2 regions of the Hominenteromicrobium sp. genome follow, and region 1 is predicted to be linked to the other one. Evidence: predicted binding sites of a transcription regulator. Region 1 holds the regulator's gene; the other holds the start of a gene.
What was found. Region 1 encodes LexA, which represses DNA repair genes until DNA is damaged. Its sites were predicted from a motif close to CNAACANNTGTTNG; they were not measured.

Region 1 (9,337 bases):
GCATTCTTTGTGTTTTTTACGATGCTCTTTAACGGCGGTCTCGTGCCGACGTACATTATGTATTCGCAGTTCTTTCATATTCGCGATACGATCTTTGCCCTTTTGATCCCGAGTTTTCTGATGAGTCCGTTTAACGTAATTCTAATGCGCAATTACTTTAAAACGAATATCCCGGATGCAATCATCGAAGCCGCAAAGCTGGACGGCGCAAGTGAACTGCGTACGCTCGTCAACGTCGTATTGCCTATGTCAACACCGATCATCGGAACGATTGGTCTGATGTCCGGTCTGGCTTACTGGAACGACTGGACGAACGGTCTGTACTACCTTGTAAAACGTACGGATCTGTACAGTATTCAGAACGTTCTGACGAATATGCTTAACAACATTCAGTTTCTCAAAACCGCAACGCAGCTGCAGGGCATCAATATTGAAATGGGTACACTTCCGAGCGTCAGCATCCGTATGGCAATCGCAGTTGTGGCTGTTATCCCGGTCATGATCGTGTATCCGTTTATTCAGAAATCTTTCGTCAAAGGCATCGTCATTGGCGGCGTCAAGGGTTGATAAAAAGGGGAAAGAGCATGTCTGACTGGAAAAAATATATGGAACAAAGTGATGCTTACGCAGCGTCGCTCTGTAAAAAATCGCATAAAGTCTACGATGTAGATCCTTATGTTATGGTTTTTGAAGATGAAGATGTGCCCGGTATTTTTCATATCTATTATGATGCACACAGCAAGGGCGCAAGTGCGTGGATGCACCTGATTGTCGGACATGCGACGATCGTTTATACAAATGATCGTATTTAACGCGTTTTAAAAAACTGCTTATTTTGGAGGTAAAAGTATGGCACAAATCCATTGCAATTTCTTTTCGTATTCACTTTGTCACGGCGTTGATATCGAAGTGACGCTTCCGTCTTTTACATCCTGCAATATGGATGATCCGCATACACACAGCTTGCCGGGGAAGTTCCCGGTTGTATATTTGCTGCATGGTAAGGGAAACGACTATATGTCTTGGCTCCGCTATACAAGCGTTGAGAGATATGCAGAAGAAAAAAGGATTGCTATCGTTACATTCTCTGTCGGAAACAAGGCGTATATGAATGATGATATGGGCGACAATTACTACGATTTCCTGAATCAGGAACTTCCTGAATTTGTTGAAGCCTATTTCCCGATTTCCGACAGTCCGAAGGATCGCTATATTGCGGGCCTTTCCATGGGTGGCTACGGCGCGTTGCTGCACGGCATTGAGAATCCGGACCGGTACAGCGCGATTGGTGCCCTTTCGCCGGCCGTATTCTCGAAAAAGGATATGGAAAGCAAAAAGACGAAGGGGCCGCAGTGGGTGGATCTTTACGCTGCGACAGAAAAAGCTGTGGCAGAGGGTAAGAAGCTGCCGGATCTCTTTCTGAGCATCGGCGACAGAGATTTCCTTTATAAGAATGTGCAGGAATACCATAAATTTGTTGAACCAATCTGGAAGAGCGGCCGGCTGCGCTATGATGACCTGCCCGGTTATGAGCACGAATTTGCCATTTGGGATCTTGAAATCAATAATTTCCTCGACTGGATCGACAGAGGGGATGTCTACAAGAAGATGGGTGCCAACAAAGTGTAAAGCAAAGGAAGACGGCAATGAAAATTTCAGAAATCATTGATAAATTAGAAGCATATCACGGACCGCTGGAGCCGGAGCGCAGAACGTGCGACATCGTGCAATACGGCGATCCGGATCAGGTCTGCACAGGAATCGTGTTGTCCTGTTGCCCAACGGCAGAGGTCATTCGTAAAGCTGCTGAGCTGGGGTGCAATTTAATCATCGGCCATGAGCCTCTTTTCTACGACGGATGGAACGAGACCGATTGGCTTCAGGATAACTGTGTGTATCAGGCAAAAAAACAACTTCTTGACCGTCTCGGTATCGTTGTATATCGCGATCACGATCATATCCACAATCATAGACCCGACGGTATCTTTTCCGGGTTGGCTAAAATGCTCGGCTGGGAACAGTATCAGGAGACGGAAAACTATTTTCCGGGAACTGCGTACCACTTGCCGCTCACTACGGTCCGCGCGGTGGCGGAGCATGTTGCGCATACCATGCAGATTGACGGAATTCGCATTATAGGAGACCCTGAAATGCCTGTGGAGCGCGTAGCTATCGTCGGACATTTTTTCGGAACGGACTGGGACAGGCAAAATATACAGCTCATTGAAAAAATGAATTGCGATTTGATCATTCCCGGTGAGGTGATCGATTGGACAATCGGCGAGTATGTGCAGGATGCAAATACTTTGGGAATCCGACGTGCGCTGCTGAATGTCGGGCACTTCAATTTGGAAGAACCCGGAATGCGGTATATGGCACAGTGGTTGCCGAAAGTGCTTGCGTGTGATCTTCCGATCCATTTTGTACAATCCGGTAACAGTTTTAGCTGGCTTTCGTTCAAAAAGGCAGAAGAAGGCAAGAGATTATAAAAATATGGAGGTAAGTAAACTTGACTGCAGATTTGATGTTGACGCTTGAAAAAGCCATGCAGGCATGGCAGCCCCCGGAAATTCCGGAAGATATTCCGCAGGGAGATACTCCGGGAGACAAAATATGGATTGGACCGCAGCAGAAAGAAAAAGCCGCAAAGATTTTTCCGGTAGTTTTACCTATGCTGCGCGAAGTTCTGGAAAAATCACCGGCAAAACGAGCGGTTATTACGGTGTGCGGTGGATCCGGCGTGGGAAAAACGGGTATTTCGTCCCTTTTAACATACTATTTTAATCAACTCGGAATCGGGTGCTATACGCTGTCCGGCGACAATTACCCTCGTCGTATTCCTTCTTTGAATGACGCGGAGCGTATGCGAATTTTCCGTTTAGCAGGCATACGCGGTATGCTGGAACAGAATGTTTATACCCCGGATGCTGCACGTGAACTTAAAGTACTGCAGGAAGCGGAAACGGACTCTGCGTCAAAAGAAGCAGACAGATACCCGTGGCTGACCGTATATCAAAAATCCGGTCGAAAGGCGTTGGCGGAATATCTCGGTTCCGAACAGGAACAGGAGTTTGATGAACTGTCCAAAACGCTGACACAGTTTAAAAGCGGTGCGGATAAGATATGGCTGAAAAGAATGGGCCGCACGGAGACGGAGCTTTGGTATGAAGAAAAGAATTTTCGGAATATTTCGGTGATTATTCTCGAATGGACGCACGGCAATTGCGGAAAGTTTGACGGTGTGGATATTCCGATCCTGCTGAACAGTACACCGGCTGAAACGAGAGAATACCGTCTGCTTCGTGCTCGAGATGCAAATACAGATACGCCGTTTATTGCTATGGTTTTGGAGATAGAGCAGGGTATGTTAGAAAACCGAGCACAAGCTGCAAAAATTATCTTGTCAAAATCCGGCGACTTTTTAACTTACGAACAGTTTAAGCGGCAAATGGACGCCGGCCGATAGGAGATATTGTATGTGTGACGGTGATTTCTGCCTTGGCCCGATGCTGAATGCTTATCCTGACAGCTTGGGCGGCACATTAAAGGAATGTATATCGTTTTTGGAACAGCCGGAAATGAAGGACGTATTTTCTTCGTTCTATATTCTTCCAAGCCTGTTCAACACCGATCTGGATCGCGGATTTTCTGTTATAGACTATCGACTCAATGACTTGCTGGCAGAACAAACGGATCTCGATGCGCTGCGCTCAATGGGAATTGACTTGAAGTTGGATTTTGTACTAAATCATGCTTCGGTGCTTTCCGAGCAATTTCAGGATATACTGAAAAACGGGGAACAATCCCTCTATCGTGACTTCTTTATAGATTGGAACAGATTTTGGGCAGGTCATGGAACGATGACCGAGGAGGGATATATCCGGCCGGACCCCGAACTGCTGCAAAATATGTTTTTCCGTAAACCCGGCTTGCCGATTTTAATGGTGAAGTTTCCTGACGACAGCAATGTTCCGTATTGGAATACTTTCTATCAGGAAGTTGTCTATTCCCATGTAGATGCGCAGGACTTTATGGCAATCACACACGGAAAATATGCTCCGGCAGTTCGGTTGGCTTCTTTGGTCAATGCGGCTGTCGAGCAGGGCAAATGGCCCGAGCAGACGGAACTTGGTCAATTGGAGGTGTATCGCGGTGCGGTGGTTGACTTCATGGAAAGAAATCGTCGATATTTGGGTCAGATGGATCTGAATATCCGTTCACCGCTCGTTTGGGAATTCTACAAAAATACGCTGCAAACACTTGCCGGTTACGGCGCAAAAATCGTTCGTCTGGACGCCTTTGCCTATGCACCGAAAGAGCCGGGTGCACGGAATTTCTTGAATGATCCGGGAACATGGGAGTTGCTCGGCAAGGTGACAGATTTGGCAAAACCGCTGGGTATCACGCTTTTGCCGGAGATACATGCCAGCTATGCGGAGGGAACATACCGCACGATTGCAGAAAAAGGGTATATGGTGTATGACTTTTTCCTACCCGGATTATTGCTGGATGCACTTGAACGAAGGTCCGGAGAAGTTCTTGTACAGTGGATACGGGAAATCTGTGACCGCAAAATGCTGACTGTTAATATGTTGGGCTGTCATGATGGTATTCCGTTGTTGGATTTAAAAGGGTTGCTTTCGGAAGAAAGAATCCAAAGCCTCATTGATACAGTGGTGTCCCGTGGTGGATATGTGAAAGATCTGCACGGCGCAAAAAACGTATACTATCAAGTAAATGCCACGTATTACAGCGCGCTGGGAGAAGATGACAAAAAAATGCTTCTGGCACGGGCAATACAGCTTTTCATGCCGGGCAAACCGCAGGTTTGGTATCTGGATCTGTTTGCCGGTCGTAATGATCATGCTGCCGTTCAAAGGGCGGGTGCCGGTGGGCATAAAGAAATCAACCGCACGAACCTGACATGCTCTGATATAGCTGCCGGAATGAAAAAGCCGATTGTGCAAAAACAAATCGAGCTTTTGCGGATGAGAAACCGGTTTCCTGTTTTTTCTGCAAATGCAAAAATCGTGGCTGAAGTGAACGGAACAAAAATGGATATTCGTTGGCAATCCGGCTCCGAAGAAGCGGTTCTCCAAACAGATTTCGGCGATTATTCCTTCTCTGTCTCCATTCGAGATACGTCTTCCGATACAGAATATTTCAAGTACGATTCGTAATGTGTATGGCGATTTAGCCGGAATTGAAAATAAGATGCACTGAGAGGTACGATTTTATCAAAAAAGTCTTGGCGACTGTTTGCAGCTCCTGCTGTGTCGCCAAGACTTTCTTTATGCTTTTAAAGCTTAATAATACCGAATGACCGCGATAACCTTGCCGAGAATGGTGATTTCATCGGAGATGATGGGCTCGAAATCCGGGTTTTCGGGCTGGAGACGGAACGTGCCCTTCTCCTTATAGAAGCGCTTCACGGTGGCTTCATCGCCGATCATGCCGACCACGATCTCGCCGTTTTCCGCCACGGGCGTTTTCTCTGCGATGACATAGTCGCCGTCCAGAATGCCGGCGTTGATCATGCTCAGGCCGTCCACGTGCAGCGCGAAAAGCTCCTTGCCGCTTTTGTCCGGGTAGGGAATATAGCCCTCAATGTCTTCCACGGCCAGAATGGGCAGACCGGCCGTCACCTTGCCGAGAATCGGCACCTGCTTTGCGGCAGATGCGCCCACAATGTGAATGGAGCGATTCAGGCCCGCATCGCGTGTGATATAGCCAAGCGCCTCCAAAGATTTCAAGTGGGAATGCACCGTAGAGGTGGAGCGCAAACCGGTCGCCGCGCAGATCTCACGCACAGAGGGCGGCACGGCACGTTCCGCCATGGTGGAGCAAAGATAGTCATATACAAGCTGCTGGCTTTTCGTTAAACTCGCCATATGCGATTCCTCCGTTTTAATACAATATCAGTCCCGTAGAAATGGGCAGTTCTTTAATTAAAACCATTGTATCATATATTTTCGAAAAATGCAAACGATTGTTTGCTTTTTCTGCGGATTTTCTCGAAAAAAGCGTTCATAAATGCGTTCCAAAATCTTTAACGTTTATTCATGGCTATTTAACAACTCTTTTTGAAACCGCGGTATAATATAAGCGTATTCAGAAGAAAAGGAACCGCACCTTTCTTGGATACATGTTCTACCCTCCTCAATATACCCCTCAAGCTAAAAGGAAGAAGGACCGAGCCGCATCGGTCCTTCTTCCTTTTGTATAATGGTATTTTCAGCGCGGAGAAGTGCCGATTTTGCACAGCATTGAAACTGAAAGTTTCCGTCTGCCGAAAATCCGCGGACTGAAGTATAGTTGCATATTTTTCTCAAACCCGCCCATACTACGGGTAAAGAAACCCAATGACGCTAAAAACAGGAGAGAAAAATATGGCTATGCACTTTAAAAAGCAGGAAAAAACCGAAGCGGAGCGCAAAAAGAGTACGGAGCGGCGCGGGTTTTACCTTGCGCTTGCCGTGTGTCTGACGGCCATCGGCATTGCGGCGTGGAGCACATACGATACCGTTTCCGGGTTCTTGGAGCCCACAGGGAGCGAGAGCAGTGCGTCTTCCGCCGCGTCCACACCGCGCCCCACGCCTGAAACATCCGTCCCCGTAGACGATGACCCGGAGAGCGCCGTTTCTGCGGGCCACGCGCAGGGCACTGTGCCGGAGGTCTCCGCAAGCACAGAAGCGGAGCCGCAGGAAGTGAACGCTCCTGCAGAAGAAACGCCCGTCGAAGAGACCGCTGCCGAGCCGACGTATACGGTCAGCGAAACGCTTACCCGACCGGTGCCGGGGGAGGTCATGACGGAGTTTTCCGATACGCCGGTATACTCCGAAACGATGCGCGACTACCGCGTACACGCGGGCACGGATTACACCGCGGCGCACGGCGAAACCGTGCACGCCTGCGCAAACGGAATTGTAAAAGAGACGCATACGGACATGCTGCGCGGGAATATGATTGTGATAGAGCACGGCGATTACGAAGTGCGCTATTGCGGACTCGGTGAAACGTTCCTCGTGCATGAGGGCGACGTCGTCACGGCCGGGCAGGACATCGGCAGCGTGACCGCCGCGCCGTTTGAGTCCGCGCTCGATTCCCACCTGCATATCGAAGTCACCAGAAACGACGAGCCAGTAGACCCGGAATCTGTTTTCGGTTAAAATTGAGCCAAACTGCCCCCGGCATCGTTTTAGGGGCGCGCAGCCTCGGTGTAAAAATGCACCGGGGCTGCTTTTTGCTGCTCAAAAATATTTTGCTGTTTACAATTTGTTACTTGATTTTTCTGGTTTCTCGTTCTATAATATAGTTCAAAATAGAACGAAAGTAAGTGAGTATATGATCTTTTGGGAGCGGCAAAAATCTCTTACGGCGTTTTACGAAGCGTGCACAAAGCCGGTGCGTGATGCATACGACCTGACGCAGATGCAATTCAATATTTTAATGTTCCTGCACAATAACCCGCAGTTTGATACGGCGGGAGATTTAGTCAAAACGCGCCACCTCACAAAATCGCACGTTTCAACGGCGTTAAAGGAACTTGAAGCGCGCGGGTGGATTGAAGCGCATTACGCTGCGGGCAACCGCAAAAGTCAACATTTACGCATCACGAAAAGCGCCGAAGCCGTCATCGCGGCGGGAAAAGCGGCGCAGGAGGTGTTCGGCAAGCAGCTTTTTAAGGGCTTCACGCCGGGAGAAACCGAGCAGTACAAAGTGCTGTTTGACAAAATGTGCGAAAACGCCGCAGAAGGCTTAGCGGAAACGGAAAGGATGAACTGATATGGAGCTTTTAGCCAAAATCCTCGTCTGCTTTTTGGCGGGCGCGGGCGCAGGCATCGGCACAGGCTTTGCGGGCATGAGCGCCGCCGCGGTCATCGGGCCAATGCTTATGACGTTTCTCGGCGTCCCGGCGTATCAGGCGGTCGGCATCGGCCTTGCAAGCGATGTCTTGGCCAGCGCCACAAGCGCGTGGACATATAAGAAGCATAAAAATCTTGACGTCAAAAACAGCCTGCCGCTGCTCATCGGCGTGCTTGTTATGACATTAGTCGGCAGTTTTGTCGCAAGTCTCCTGCCGGAGCGCGCCATGAGCGGCACCATGCAGATCGCCATGATCTTCATCGGCTTGCGTTTCCTCCTAAAGCCGGTCAAAACGACCAAAGAGCAAATGGCTGCGGCCACGCCGAAGGAACGCCTCATCAAATCCATCGTCGGCGGTGTCCTCGTCGGGTTTATCTGTGGCTTCGTCGGCGCGGGCGGCGGCATGATGCTGCTGTTCGTTTTGACGTCGTTTCTCGGCTATGAGATGCACATGGCGGTTGGCACCAGTGTGTTCATCATGGCGTTCACTGCGCTGACCGGTGGCATCAGCCACTTCGCCATCGGCGGCATGCCGGATGTCACATGCCTCGTTCTCTGCGTCGTTTTCACGCTCCTTTGGGCGAAGATTGCCGCCGCCATCGCAAACCGCGCCAGCGCCGTCACTCTGAACCGCGTCGTCGGCATAGTCATGATCCTCACCGGCATCGTGATCTTGCTTGTGAATTATGTATTTTAATAAGTAATCTCCTCCATAAAAACGAGACCTCCGAAGCACGCTTTGGCACTTCGGGGGTCTCGTCTGTTTAAGCTTTAATACTCATAATGATGCGCTTCTTTCAGCATCATGTCTTTCACCTTCATCAGGCGGATCTGGGTGGAGCGCTCGTTTTCGTCAAGCTTCATCGTGATGTACTTGATGTTCGTCTGCAGCTCCGGGATCATGACGTGCTCCAGCGCGTTGACGCGACGGCGTGTCTTTTCAATCTCTGCCGCCATCAACTGGCAGGATTTTTCCACTTCCGCCAGCTTCAGCATTTTCGGGAAGACCTCGGAAAGCGAAAGGATCGCGTCGTCAAGGTCGCCGGTCGTAAAGGCGAAGCCGTAGGAGTACATGTCGTTCTGGTCCGGTGTACGCGTCTTAAAGTCAAAATCCGGAATCTCCACGCTCATCACGTTCTGCGTGCCGGCGGAAATCGTCAGTTCCTGCTTCGGCGCAAGCAGCGCGGTGTTCAGCATTTCGTCCGGCATACCGGCGCGCGCCAGCATGAAGTTCCGGTTAGCGGAGACGAGCGCCGTTTCCACTTCTTCGCGCAGCGCTTTGTTTTCGCGCACCTTATCGAGGAACTGGCGCATCAGCTCGTCGCGCTTATCCTTCAGAAGCTTGTGCCCGCGCACGGCGGTGACGAGCTTCTTTTTCAGCCGCGTCAGCTCCATTCTGGTGGGGTTTACCTGGGTGCCTGCCACCGCGCATCACACCTTTCCGTAATACTGGTCGAGGTACTTGTCGTCG
Region 2 (9,337 bases), on a different contig from region 1:
GAGAAGCACAGAGACGTGGATGCCGTCATTTTCCTCGGCGACGGGCAAAACGATTTTCAAATGATGCGCGCTCTGTTCCCGAATATCGCATTTTACTCCGTGCGCGGCAACTGTGACCTCGGCTGCGCAGACATGCCGGTACGCGAAATTTTAGACCTTGACGGCGCTAAAATTTTCTGCACACACGGGCACCTTTACCATGTGAAATCAGGGCTCTATACCGTTGTGTGCGCCGCAAGGGAGGCGGGTGCGAATCTTTTGCTGTTCGGCCACACGCACGAGGCGCTCGAGACCTACGACGACGGACTGTATATCTTAAACCCCGGCTCCTGCTCGGGCTTTCGCGCGACCTGCGGACTGGTTGATATTTCGCCCGCCGGGATACTAACAAATATTTTACACATAAATTGACATGGAGCGACGCAACTTGTCATTGACATTGCACAGATAAAATGGTAATCTAATTATAGCGTGTAGGTGCGGGTCATCCGCATTTAACATAAGGCAGATACGTTTTTTCGCACTGCCGAAAATTTAAACCATGGAAGGAAGAATAGAGTATGACCGAGTATGAAAGATGGCTTAGCGTCGAACTGGACGATCCAGACTTGAAAGAAGAGCTGCTTTCCGTTAAGGATCAGCCCGAGGAGATAAACGACCGTTTTTACAGAGACCTTGCCTTCGGCACCGGCGGCCTTCGCGGTGTCATTGGCGCAGGCACGAATCGCATGAACGTCTACACGGTGCGCAAGGCGACACAGGGCCTTGCAAACTACCTGAATAAGCACAACACGGAGGGTAAGCCCCTTTCCGTTGCCATTGCACACGACAGCCGCAACAAGGGCGTGCTGTTCTCCAAAGAGTCCGCAGCGGTGCTCGCCGCAAACGGCATCAAGGCGTACCTCTACCCGCAGCTCATGCCGACCCCGGCACTGTCCTTCGCTGTGCGTCACCTGCACTGTGATGCAGGCATCTGCGTTACCGCAAGCCACAACCCGGCAAAGTACAACGGCTATAAGGCCTACGGAAACGACGGCTGTCAGGTAACGGAAGGCATGGCAGACGGCATTATGGCGGAGATCGAAGCGCTCGATATTTTCGCGGACGTGAAGAAAATCCCGTTTGAGGAGGCGCTCGCTTCCGGCAAGGCGGAATATATTGGCGAAGAGACCGTCAACGCGTTCATCGACGCGGTTTACGGCGTGAGCATCCTCGGTAAGCCGGCGGATAACCTCAAGCTCGTCTACACCCCGCTCAACGGTAGCGGCAAAATGTGCGTGCTGCGCATCCTCGACCGCATCGGCGTGAAGGATATCACCGTTGTGCCGGAGCAGAGCGAGCCGGACGGCAACTTCCCCACCTGCCCGTACCCGAATCCGGAAATCCGCGAAGCACTCCAGAAGGGCCTTGATCTCTGCAAGACCGTAAAGCCCGACCTGCTGCTCGCGACCGATCCGGACTGTGACCGCGTAGGCATCGCCGTCAACCAGCATGGCGAGTATGTGCTCATGACCGGCAACGAAGTGGGCATTCTGCTCCTGAACTTTATTGCACAGTGCAAAACGGAGCTCGGCACCATGCCGAAGGACCCGGTCGCGGTCACGACGATTGTTTCCACCGATATGGTCAACGGCATCGCGAAGGATTACGGCATTGAAATTCGCCGTACCCTCACCGGCTTCAAGTATATCGGCGACCAGATCGCTTTGCTTGAGAGCGAAGGCCACCCGGAGCGCTACCTGCTCGGCTTTGAAGAGAGCTACGGCTACCTCTCCGGCGGCTATGTGCGCGATAAGGACGCCGTGGACGGCAGCATGATCATCTGCGAAATGGCTTCCTACTACAAAGAAAAGGGCATGACGCTCGTCGATGCCATCAATGTTCTGTACGAAAAGTATGGCTACTACAAGAACGCCCTGTGCAACTTCGCGTTTGAGGGCGAAGACGGCATGAAGAAGATGAATTCCATCATGGATCATCTGCGCCACAACGCTCCGGCAGAGATTGCCGGCTTCAAGGTCGTCGGCGACAGCGACTATCAGCTTTCCGTGCGCACAGAGGGCGCGGAGAAGACGGAGATCACGCTTCCGAAGTCCAACGTGCTCGAGTATCGTCTAGAGAACGGCAGCAAGCTCATCGTCCGCCCGTCCGGCACAGAGCCGAAGATCAAAATTTACCTCTCCGGCAAGGGTAAAACTGCCGCAGAGTCCGATGAGATCATCGCAAAAATGGAGAAAGCGGCAACCGAACTGCTCGGTCTGTAATTTCTACATAAGCTAAAAAAGGGGCAGAGTTCCGGTTTTCTTCGGGGTTCTGCCCTTTTTGCGCAAAAAGATGTCTGCCGATGTCCTGTGATGTCCTCTTAACTGTCGCTTTTTCGCTCACCTCAGCAAAAAAAGAAAATATGTTCGAGAAAACCGTTGCTTTTTTTCAACGGATTTAGTATAATAGAGGCAGTAAAAAAAGAGTTTCACCTTTGGAAACCGCAGCCTTTTGAAAAAGGTTGGCAAAAACTTTAACCACGCTCGACGGAAACACAATCAATCAGGAACCATAACCCAAATTTCAAAAGAAGTGAGGATATAACCATGGCGAAGGAAAATAAAAGCCCCGTAAGCAAAAAAGCGGAGGACATCAAGCCCGAAGACAAGCGCAAAGCGCTTGAGACTGCGTTGACGCAGATTAAAAAGCAGTTCGGCGAGGGCGCTGTTATGCGTCTTGGCCAGAACAACGGCATGCACGTGGATGCGATCTCCACCGGCTCTCTTTCGCTGGACCTCGCGCTCGGTATCGGCGGTCTGCCGCGCGGCAGAATCATTGAGATCTACGGCCCGGAATCCTCCGGTAAGACCACCTTGGCGCTCCACTGCGTCGCCGAAGGCCAGAAAATGGGCGGCAACGCGGCGTTTATCGACGTGGAGCACGCGCTTGACCCGGTCTATGCGTCCGCGCTCGGCGTAGACGTGGATTCTCTGCTCGTTTCGCAGCCGGACAACGGCGAACAGGCGCTCGAGATTACCGAGGCGCTCGTGCGCTCCAACGCCATCGATGTTATCGTTGTGGACTCTGTGGCGGCGCTCGTTCCGCGCGCGGAGATCGAGGGCGAAATGGGCGACAGCCACGTCGGCTTGCAGGCGCGTTTGATGTCGCAGGCGTTAAGAAAGCTTGCCGGTGCCATCTCGAAGTCAAACTGCGTCGCCATTTTCATCAACCAGCTGCGCGAAAAAGTCGGCGTTGTCTACGGCAACCCGGAGGTCACGCCGGGCGGCCGCGCGCTGAAATTCTACTCCTCCGTGCGTCTCGATGTGCGCAAGAAGGAGGTTTTGAAGAGCGGTACCGACATCATCGGCTCCCGCACAAAGGTCAAGGTTGTGAAAAACAAGGTTGCGCCGCCGTTCCGTGAGGTCGAATTCGACATCATGTACGGGCAGGGCATCTCGAAGGTCGGCGACCTGCTTGACCTTGCCGAAAGACTCGAGATCGTGCAGAAGAGCGGCGCGTGGTTCTCGTATAACGGCACGCGTATCGGTCAGGGCCGCGACAATGCGAAGAACTTCCTGCGCGACAACCCGGATATTTTTGAGGAAATTTCCGAGCTCGTCCGTCAGAATGCGGATAAGCTCTACGCAAAGTCCATCAAGGGCGGCAGTGCGCCGAAGCCCGTTGAAAAGGCCGAGGAGGAAGAATCCCCCGAGCAGGCGGAGAACACCCGTAAGAACGTGCAGGCAGACATCGACATCACGGTCGATGACGACGAATAATGAAGATCACGGACATCGCCCCGCGCCGCCACAGGCTTTCACAGCTTTATATTGACGGCGAAGCGGCGGTGAAGGTGGACACGGAAACGCTTTTGCGCCGCGGCATTGCCATCGGCGACGAGCTCGACGACGAGGAGCTGCACGCGCTTTTGCAGGCATCCGCAAAGCACCGCGCCGAGGAAAAGGCGCTGTACCTTTTGGAGCACCGCGCCCACTCCAAAAAAGAGCTGGAAAACAAGATCACCCGCGCGGAATTTGACCGCGAGGCTGCCCGAAGCGCCGTGGAGCACATGGAAGAGCTGGGCTTACTAAATGACGAGGACTACGCCCGCCGCCTTGCAAACGAGCTTTTCACACGCAAAAAATTCGGCGCGCGCCGCGTAAAGCAGGAGCTGCGCCAAAAGGGCATTGACGATGCGCTCATCGCCGCGGTGATGGACGAGTTTTCCACAGAACGTTCGGAAACAGAGGAAAACATCCGCGCCATTTTGGAGCGAAAGTATCCCATGGCGCGCGAAGACGAAAAAGTGCGCCGCCGTGCCGTAGCCGCCTTGCAGCGCTATGGCTACGGCTTTGACGAGATCTTCTCTGTCTTAAATTCAGAAGAATGACCGTAAAACGGCGCTGCTTTGGTTGCAGGGCCGTTTTGTGCGTTGCGCGAGACGGACAGGGTGTGCAAAAAAGGCATGATTTCCGGGCGGCAAGCGTGTTTTTGCGCGTATAATTGTATGATTTTTGTGAACGGGCGGCATTTCGATTGAAAAGCCGCTCGTTTTCTGCTAAAATAGGTAGCGGCAGAACAGAAATTATATAAGGGCATGTCTAAGGCTTGGATATGCACCGAGAAAGGGTTATATACATGGCAATTAAAGTGGGAATGGTCAGCCTTGGCTGTGCCAAAAACCAGGTGGACGGCGAAATGCTGATGGCGAACCTGAAAAACGCGGGCTTTGAGCTGTGCGATGACGCTGCGCTTGCGGACGTTGCAATCGTGAACACCTGCGGCTTTATCGACAGCGCGAAGCAGGAATCCATCGATGAAATTCTGGAGCTTACGACGCTGAAAAAAGAGGGCCGCATCAAGAAGATTGTGGTGACGGGATGTCTTGCGGAGCGCTACCGCGAGGAAATTCACAAAGAGCTGCCCGAGGTGGACGGCGTGTTCGGCATCGGCGCGAACGCGGACATTGCGGCGTGCATTGAAAGTGCAATGAATGATTTTACGGAGAGCTTTCCCGAAAAGAGCAAAATGCCGCTGTGCGGCGAGCGCGAGCTTTCGACCCCGAGCTATTTTGCGTACATCAAGATTGCAGAGGGCTGCGACAACAAATGTACTTACTGCGCGATTCCGATGATCCGCGGCGGCTACCGCAGCCGCACGATGGAGAGCATCGAGGAAGAAGCGCGCGGTCTCGTTGAAAACGGCGCGAAGGAGCTCATCCTCATTGCGCAGGACACGACCCGCTACGGCATTGACCTGTACGGCGAATATTCCCTTGCAAAGCTGATGCGCCGCCTGTGCAAAATTGATGGCCTCAAGTGGCTGCGCGTGCTCTATTGTTACCCGGACGCTTTGACGGATGAGCTTTTGGAGACGATGGCGGAGGAAGAGAAGATTGTGAAGTATATCGATCTGCCGCTGCAGCACGCTTCCGCACGCGTTTTAAAGCGCATGAACCGCACCGGAGACCGTGAGAGCCTGACGGCGCTGATGAAGAAGATCCGCGAGAAGATTCCGGGCGTGACGCTGCGCACAACGCTTATTACGGGTTTCCCGGGCGAGACGGAGGAGGAATTCACCGAGCTTGCGGAATTTGTGAAAGACATTGAATTTGAGCGCCTCGGCTGCTTTGCCTACTCGCAGGAGGAGGGCACGCCGGCGGCTTTGATTCCCGACCAGATCGACGACGAGGTGAAGAACCACCGCGCGGAGATCATCATGGAATCACAGATGAACATTATGGACCGCCTTGGCGAAAAGCAGGTTGGGGGGGACATCACCGTGTTGACGGAGGGCTTTGACCGCTACGCCGAATGCTGGTTCGGCCGCAGCGCCATGGACGCGCCGGACATTGACGGCAAGGTGTTTTTCTCTGCGGAAACGAAGCCGTACTACGGTGAAATGGTAACGGTGCACGTGGACGAGGCCATTGACGGCGACCTGTTCGGTACGCGCGTCTAGACGGGAGAACCGCTATGAATTTACCGAATAAACTGACGATACTGCGCATCATCTTAGTACCGTTTTTTGTGCTTTTCATGCTGCTTTCCGGCGACATATTCCCGCACCACAATTTAGTGGCGCTGGCAATTTTCGGCATTGCGTCGTACACCGACCACTTGGACGGCAAAATCGCGCGGCGCGATCACCTCATCACAAATTTCGGCAAGCTGATGGACCCCTTGGCCGATAAGATCATGGTGATGTCGGCGCTTGTCTGCTTTGTGGCGAACGGCATGACAAACACGGTATTTGTGCTCCTTATTATGGTCCGCGAATTTGCTGTGACGTCCATCCGCCTTATTGCGGTGGAGCAGGGCAGGGTGATTCCGGCGAACAACTGGGGCAAGGCGAAAACCGTGTCGCAGATCGTCGCAATCTGCATCGTGCTGTTGACGCAGTATATTCTCGACCTTGGCGCATACGGCATTTTGGCTTTGCCGACGGAGACGCTTTCTCCGATATTTACATGGGTGAATTTTGTCGTGATGGCGATTGCAACCTTGCTCGCCGTTGTTTCCGGCATCATTTACGCCAAAGACGCAAAAGATTTATTTACAGAGCTGTGATTTGAATTTCGCGCTTACATTACCCCTTTGGAAGGACCTTAGCATTCCCTATGAAAATTACCGTTATCGGCTGCGGCCGTTGGGGCACGTTTATCGCGTGGTACCTCGATAAGATCGGCCACAGTGTTTCCCTTTACGGGCGGAAAAGCTCTGCCCATATGCAAAAGCTCATCGAGACCCGCACAAACGGGCTTGTAGAGCTGCCCGAAACCTTACATTTGACAAATTCTTTGGACGCTGTGAAAGACAGCGACGTGATTGTAATCTCCGTCAACTCGCAGGGCCTGCGCGGCCTGATGCGCGAGCTTCAGCCGTTTGAGCTGAAAAATAAAATTTTCGTGCTGTGCATGAAAGGCGTGGAGATTGAAACCGGCATGCGGCTTTCCCAGGTGTGTGCCGCGGAGTGTGACAGCTCAAACGCGGTCGCCGTTTGGGTTGGACCCGGCCATGTACAGGAGTTTGCGGCCGGTGTGCCGAACTGCATGGTCATTGACAGCGACAGCGAAGACGCAAAAAAGACGCTGGTGGAATCATTCGGCAGCGACCTCATTCGCTTTTACTACGGACAGGACCTCATCGGCAATGAGATCGGTGCGGCGGCGAAGAATGTCGTCGGCATTGCTGCCGGTATGCTGGACGGCCTCGGGCTTTCGACGTTAAAAGGCGCTTTGATGGCGCGCGGCACGCGTGAGATTGCGCGGTTGATTGACGCTTTAGGCGGCAACGAGCTTTCGGCTTACGGGCTTTGTCACCTCGGCGACTACGAAGCGACGCTGTTTTCGCCGTATTCGCACAACCGCATGTTCGGCGAGAAGTTTGTGAAAAACGAGCCGTACACCGATTTGGCGGAGGGCTATTACGCCGTGGACGCGCTTTTGCGCCTTGGCAAGATGGTTTCGGCCGATTTGCCGATTTGCCGCGCGGTATACAATGTGTTGTATAAAGGCGAAAATGCACACGATGAAGTCAACGCTTTGTTTACAAGGAGTATAAAAAATGAGTTTTGAGCTTCAAGGCAGCGGGACGTATGAAGATGTCGTTTTGCAGGCGAAGGCACTCATTGAAGACGAGCCGGAGCTTGTGCCGAACATGGCAAACCTTTCGGCACTGTTGAATCTAACACTGAAAAACATCAACTGGGTGGGCTTTTACACGGTGCAGCCGGACGGCAATTTGCTGTTGGGGCCGTTTCAGGGTAAACCGGCGTGCATCCGCATCAAAGCGGGGCGCGGTGTGTGCGGCACAGCGCTTGCGGAGAAGAAAACGCTGCGCGTAGCGGACGTGCACGCGTTCCCGGGGCATATTGCCTGCGACAGCGCGAGTCGTGCGGAGATTGTGGTGCCGGTGATGAAAGATGGAAAAGTCTATGCTGTTTTGGATGTGGACAGCCCGTTTGAAGATCGTTTTACCGCAGAAGATGAGGCATTTTTAGAGAAAATCGCCGCGCTTTTGGCGGAAAAATTTTGAGTCAATAAGCGGATGACCGCTTAAAAATAAGGGTACATACCCGAAAAATCAAAGAGAGGAAGCGTTTTTATGACGAATGAAGTGATTCAGAACATTTTGACCCGCTGCAGTGTCCGCGCGTATGACGACCGCCCGGTGGAGAGAGAAAAGATCGACACGCTTTTGCAGTGCGCTGTGCATGCACCGAGCGCGATGAACCGCCAGACATGGCATTTTTCTGCTGTTTTAAATCGCGAGAAAATCGCGAAGCTTGCGGTGGCTGTGGGCAAGGCGCTCGGCAACGAGAAGTATGACATGTATAAGCCCGCCGCGCTTATCATTCCGTCGAACGAGCTGATTGGCGACACGGGTATCACGTCCTGGGACAACGCTTGCGCGCTTGAAAATATCTTCCTCGCGGCGCATTCCATGGGGCTTGGTACTGTGTGGATCAACCAGCTTTCTGACACGTGCGACGTGCCTGAGGTGCGCGCCGTTTTGACGGAGTTCGGCGTGCCGGAGAACCACAAGGTATTCGGCATTGCGGCCATCGGTTATGCGGCAGCAGAAACGCCTGTGAAGGAGAAGAAATTCCCCGTTACGTATGTGGAGTAAAGAAAAGTAAAGTGAAAGCGCCTGCAAGGTTTGACCCTGCGGGCGCTTTTTAGTGGCTAAAAAGTTTGCCTTTGTCGTTCCATTCACCGAACAGCTTTCCGGCGGCGGAATTTTCGATGAACCACACGCGAAAAGCTTTGCGTACGGTAGGATTGAAATATACGCGCCGGGAAACGGGTGCGGCTATCTCCTGAGATGTCAAATTAAAATCCTATTTCGTACTTTTATTTTTGTAACCGCTTGAAAAATGGGAGAAAAGGTGTTAGAATGGGCGTATGCGTGTTTGGAGCGCGGTTTAAGAATAGGCGTTATAGGGTATCAAAGGGGGAGGACGTTTGGAAAAAACAAAAAACGGGATCACGGAAGGTGTTATTTGGAAACAGCTTTTGCTTTTCTTCTTTCCGATCTTGATCGGCACTTTTTTTCAGCAGTTGTATAACACGGTTGACACGATCATTGTCGGTCAGTTTGTCGGCACCGAGGCGTTGGCGGCTGTGGGCACGACGGGCACGGTCATCAACCTGCTTGTAGGTTTTTTTGTCGGCGTAGCTTCCGGCGCGACGGTCATTATTTCGCAATATTTCGGCGCAAACGACCGCGAAAATCTTTCTAAATCTGTCCACACGTCCATGGCGCTGGCGGTGGCGGGCGGCGTTGTCATTATGGTCTTCGGCATTGTGACGGCGCGCCCGACAATGCTGGCGATGGGTGTGCCGGACGACATC

Region 2: recA (recombinase RecA) is a predicted target of LexA. The motif match lies at 2,398-2,411, and genes of this name have one in related genera.

The regions. Positions count from the first base shown of each region.
Region 1 covers NZ_JBKWAE010000005.1:98,683-108,019, forward strand. The annotation lists gene ACLTX1_RS05550 (carbohydrate ABC transporter permease) at 1-567, shown strand, start outside; gene ACLTX1_RS05555 (hypothetical protein) at 585-812, shown strand; gene ACLTX1_RS05560 (alpha/beta hydrolase) at 940-1,629, shown strand; gene ACLTX1_RS05565 (Nif3-like dinuclear metal center hexameric protein) at 1,647-2,489, shown strand; gene ACLTX1_RS05570 (adenylylsulfate kinase) at 2,510-3,466, shown strand; gene ACLTX1_RS05575 (glycosidase) at 3,477-5,180, shown strand; gene lexA (transcriptional repressor LexA) at 5,307-5,891, opposite strand; gene ACLTX1_RS05585 (peptidoglycan DD-metalloendopeptidase family protein) at 6,390-7,169, shown strand; gene ACLTX1_RS05590 (MarR family winged helix-turn-helix transcriptional regulator) at 7,345-7,785, shown strand; gene ACLTX1_RS05595 (sulfite exporter TauE/SafE family protein) at 7,787-8,563, shown strand; gene ACLTX1_RS05600 (V-type ATP synthase subunit D) at 8,638-9,291, opposite strand; gene ACLTX1_RS05605 (V-type ATP synthase subunit B) at 9,298-9,337, opposite strand, start outside.
Region 2 covers NZ_JBKWAE010000002.1:176,696-186,032, forward strand. The annotation lists gene ACLTX1_RS02545 (YfcE family phosphodiesterase) at 1-411, shown strand, start outside; gene ACLTX1_RS02550 (phospho-sugar mutase) at 561-2,264, shown strand; gene recA (recombinase RecA) at 2,589-3,761, shown strand; gene ACLTX1_RS02560 (regulatory protein RecX) at 3,761-4,372, shown strand; gene rimO (30S ribosomal protein S12 methylthiotransferase RimO) at 4,621-5,943, shown strand; gene pgsA (CDP-diacylglycerol--glycerol-3-phosphate 3-phosphatidyltransferase) at 5,958-6,551, shown strand; gene ACLTX1_RS02575 (NAD(P)H-dependent glycerol-3-phosphate dehydrogenase) at 6,602-7,558, shown strand; gene ACLTX1_RS02580 (GAF domain-containing protein) at 7,548-8,018, shown strand; gene ACLTX1_RS02585 (nitroreductase family protein) at 8,088-8,612, shown strand; gene ACLTX1_RS02590 (MATE family efflux transporter) at 8,948-9,337, shown strand, end outside.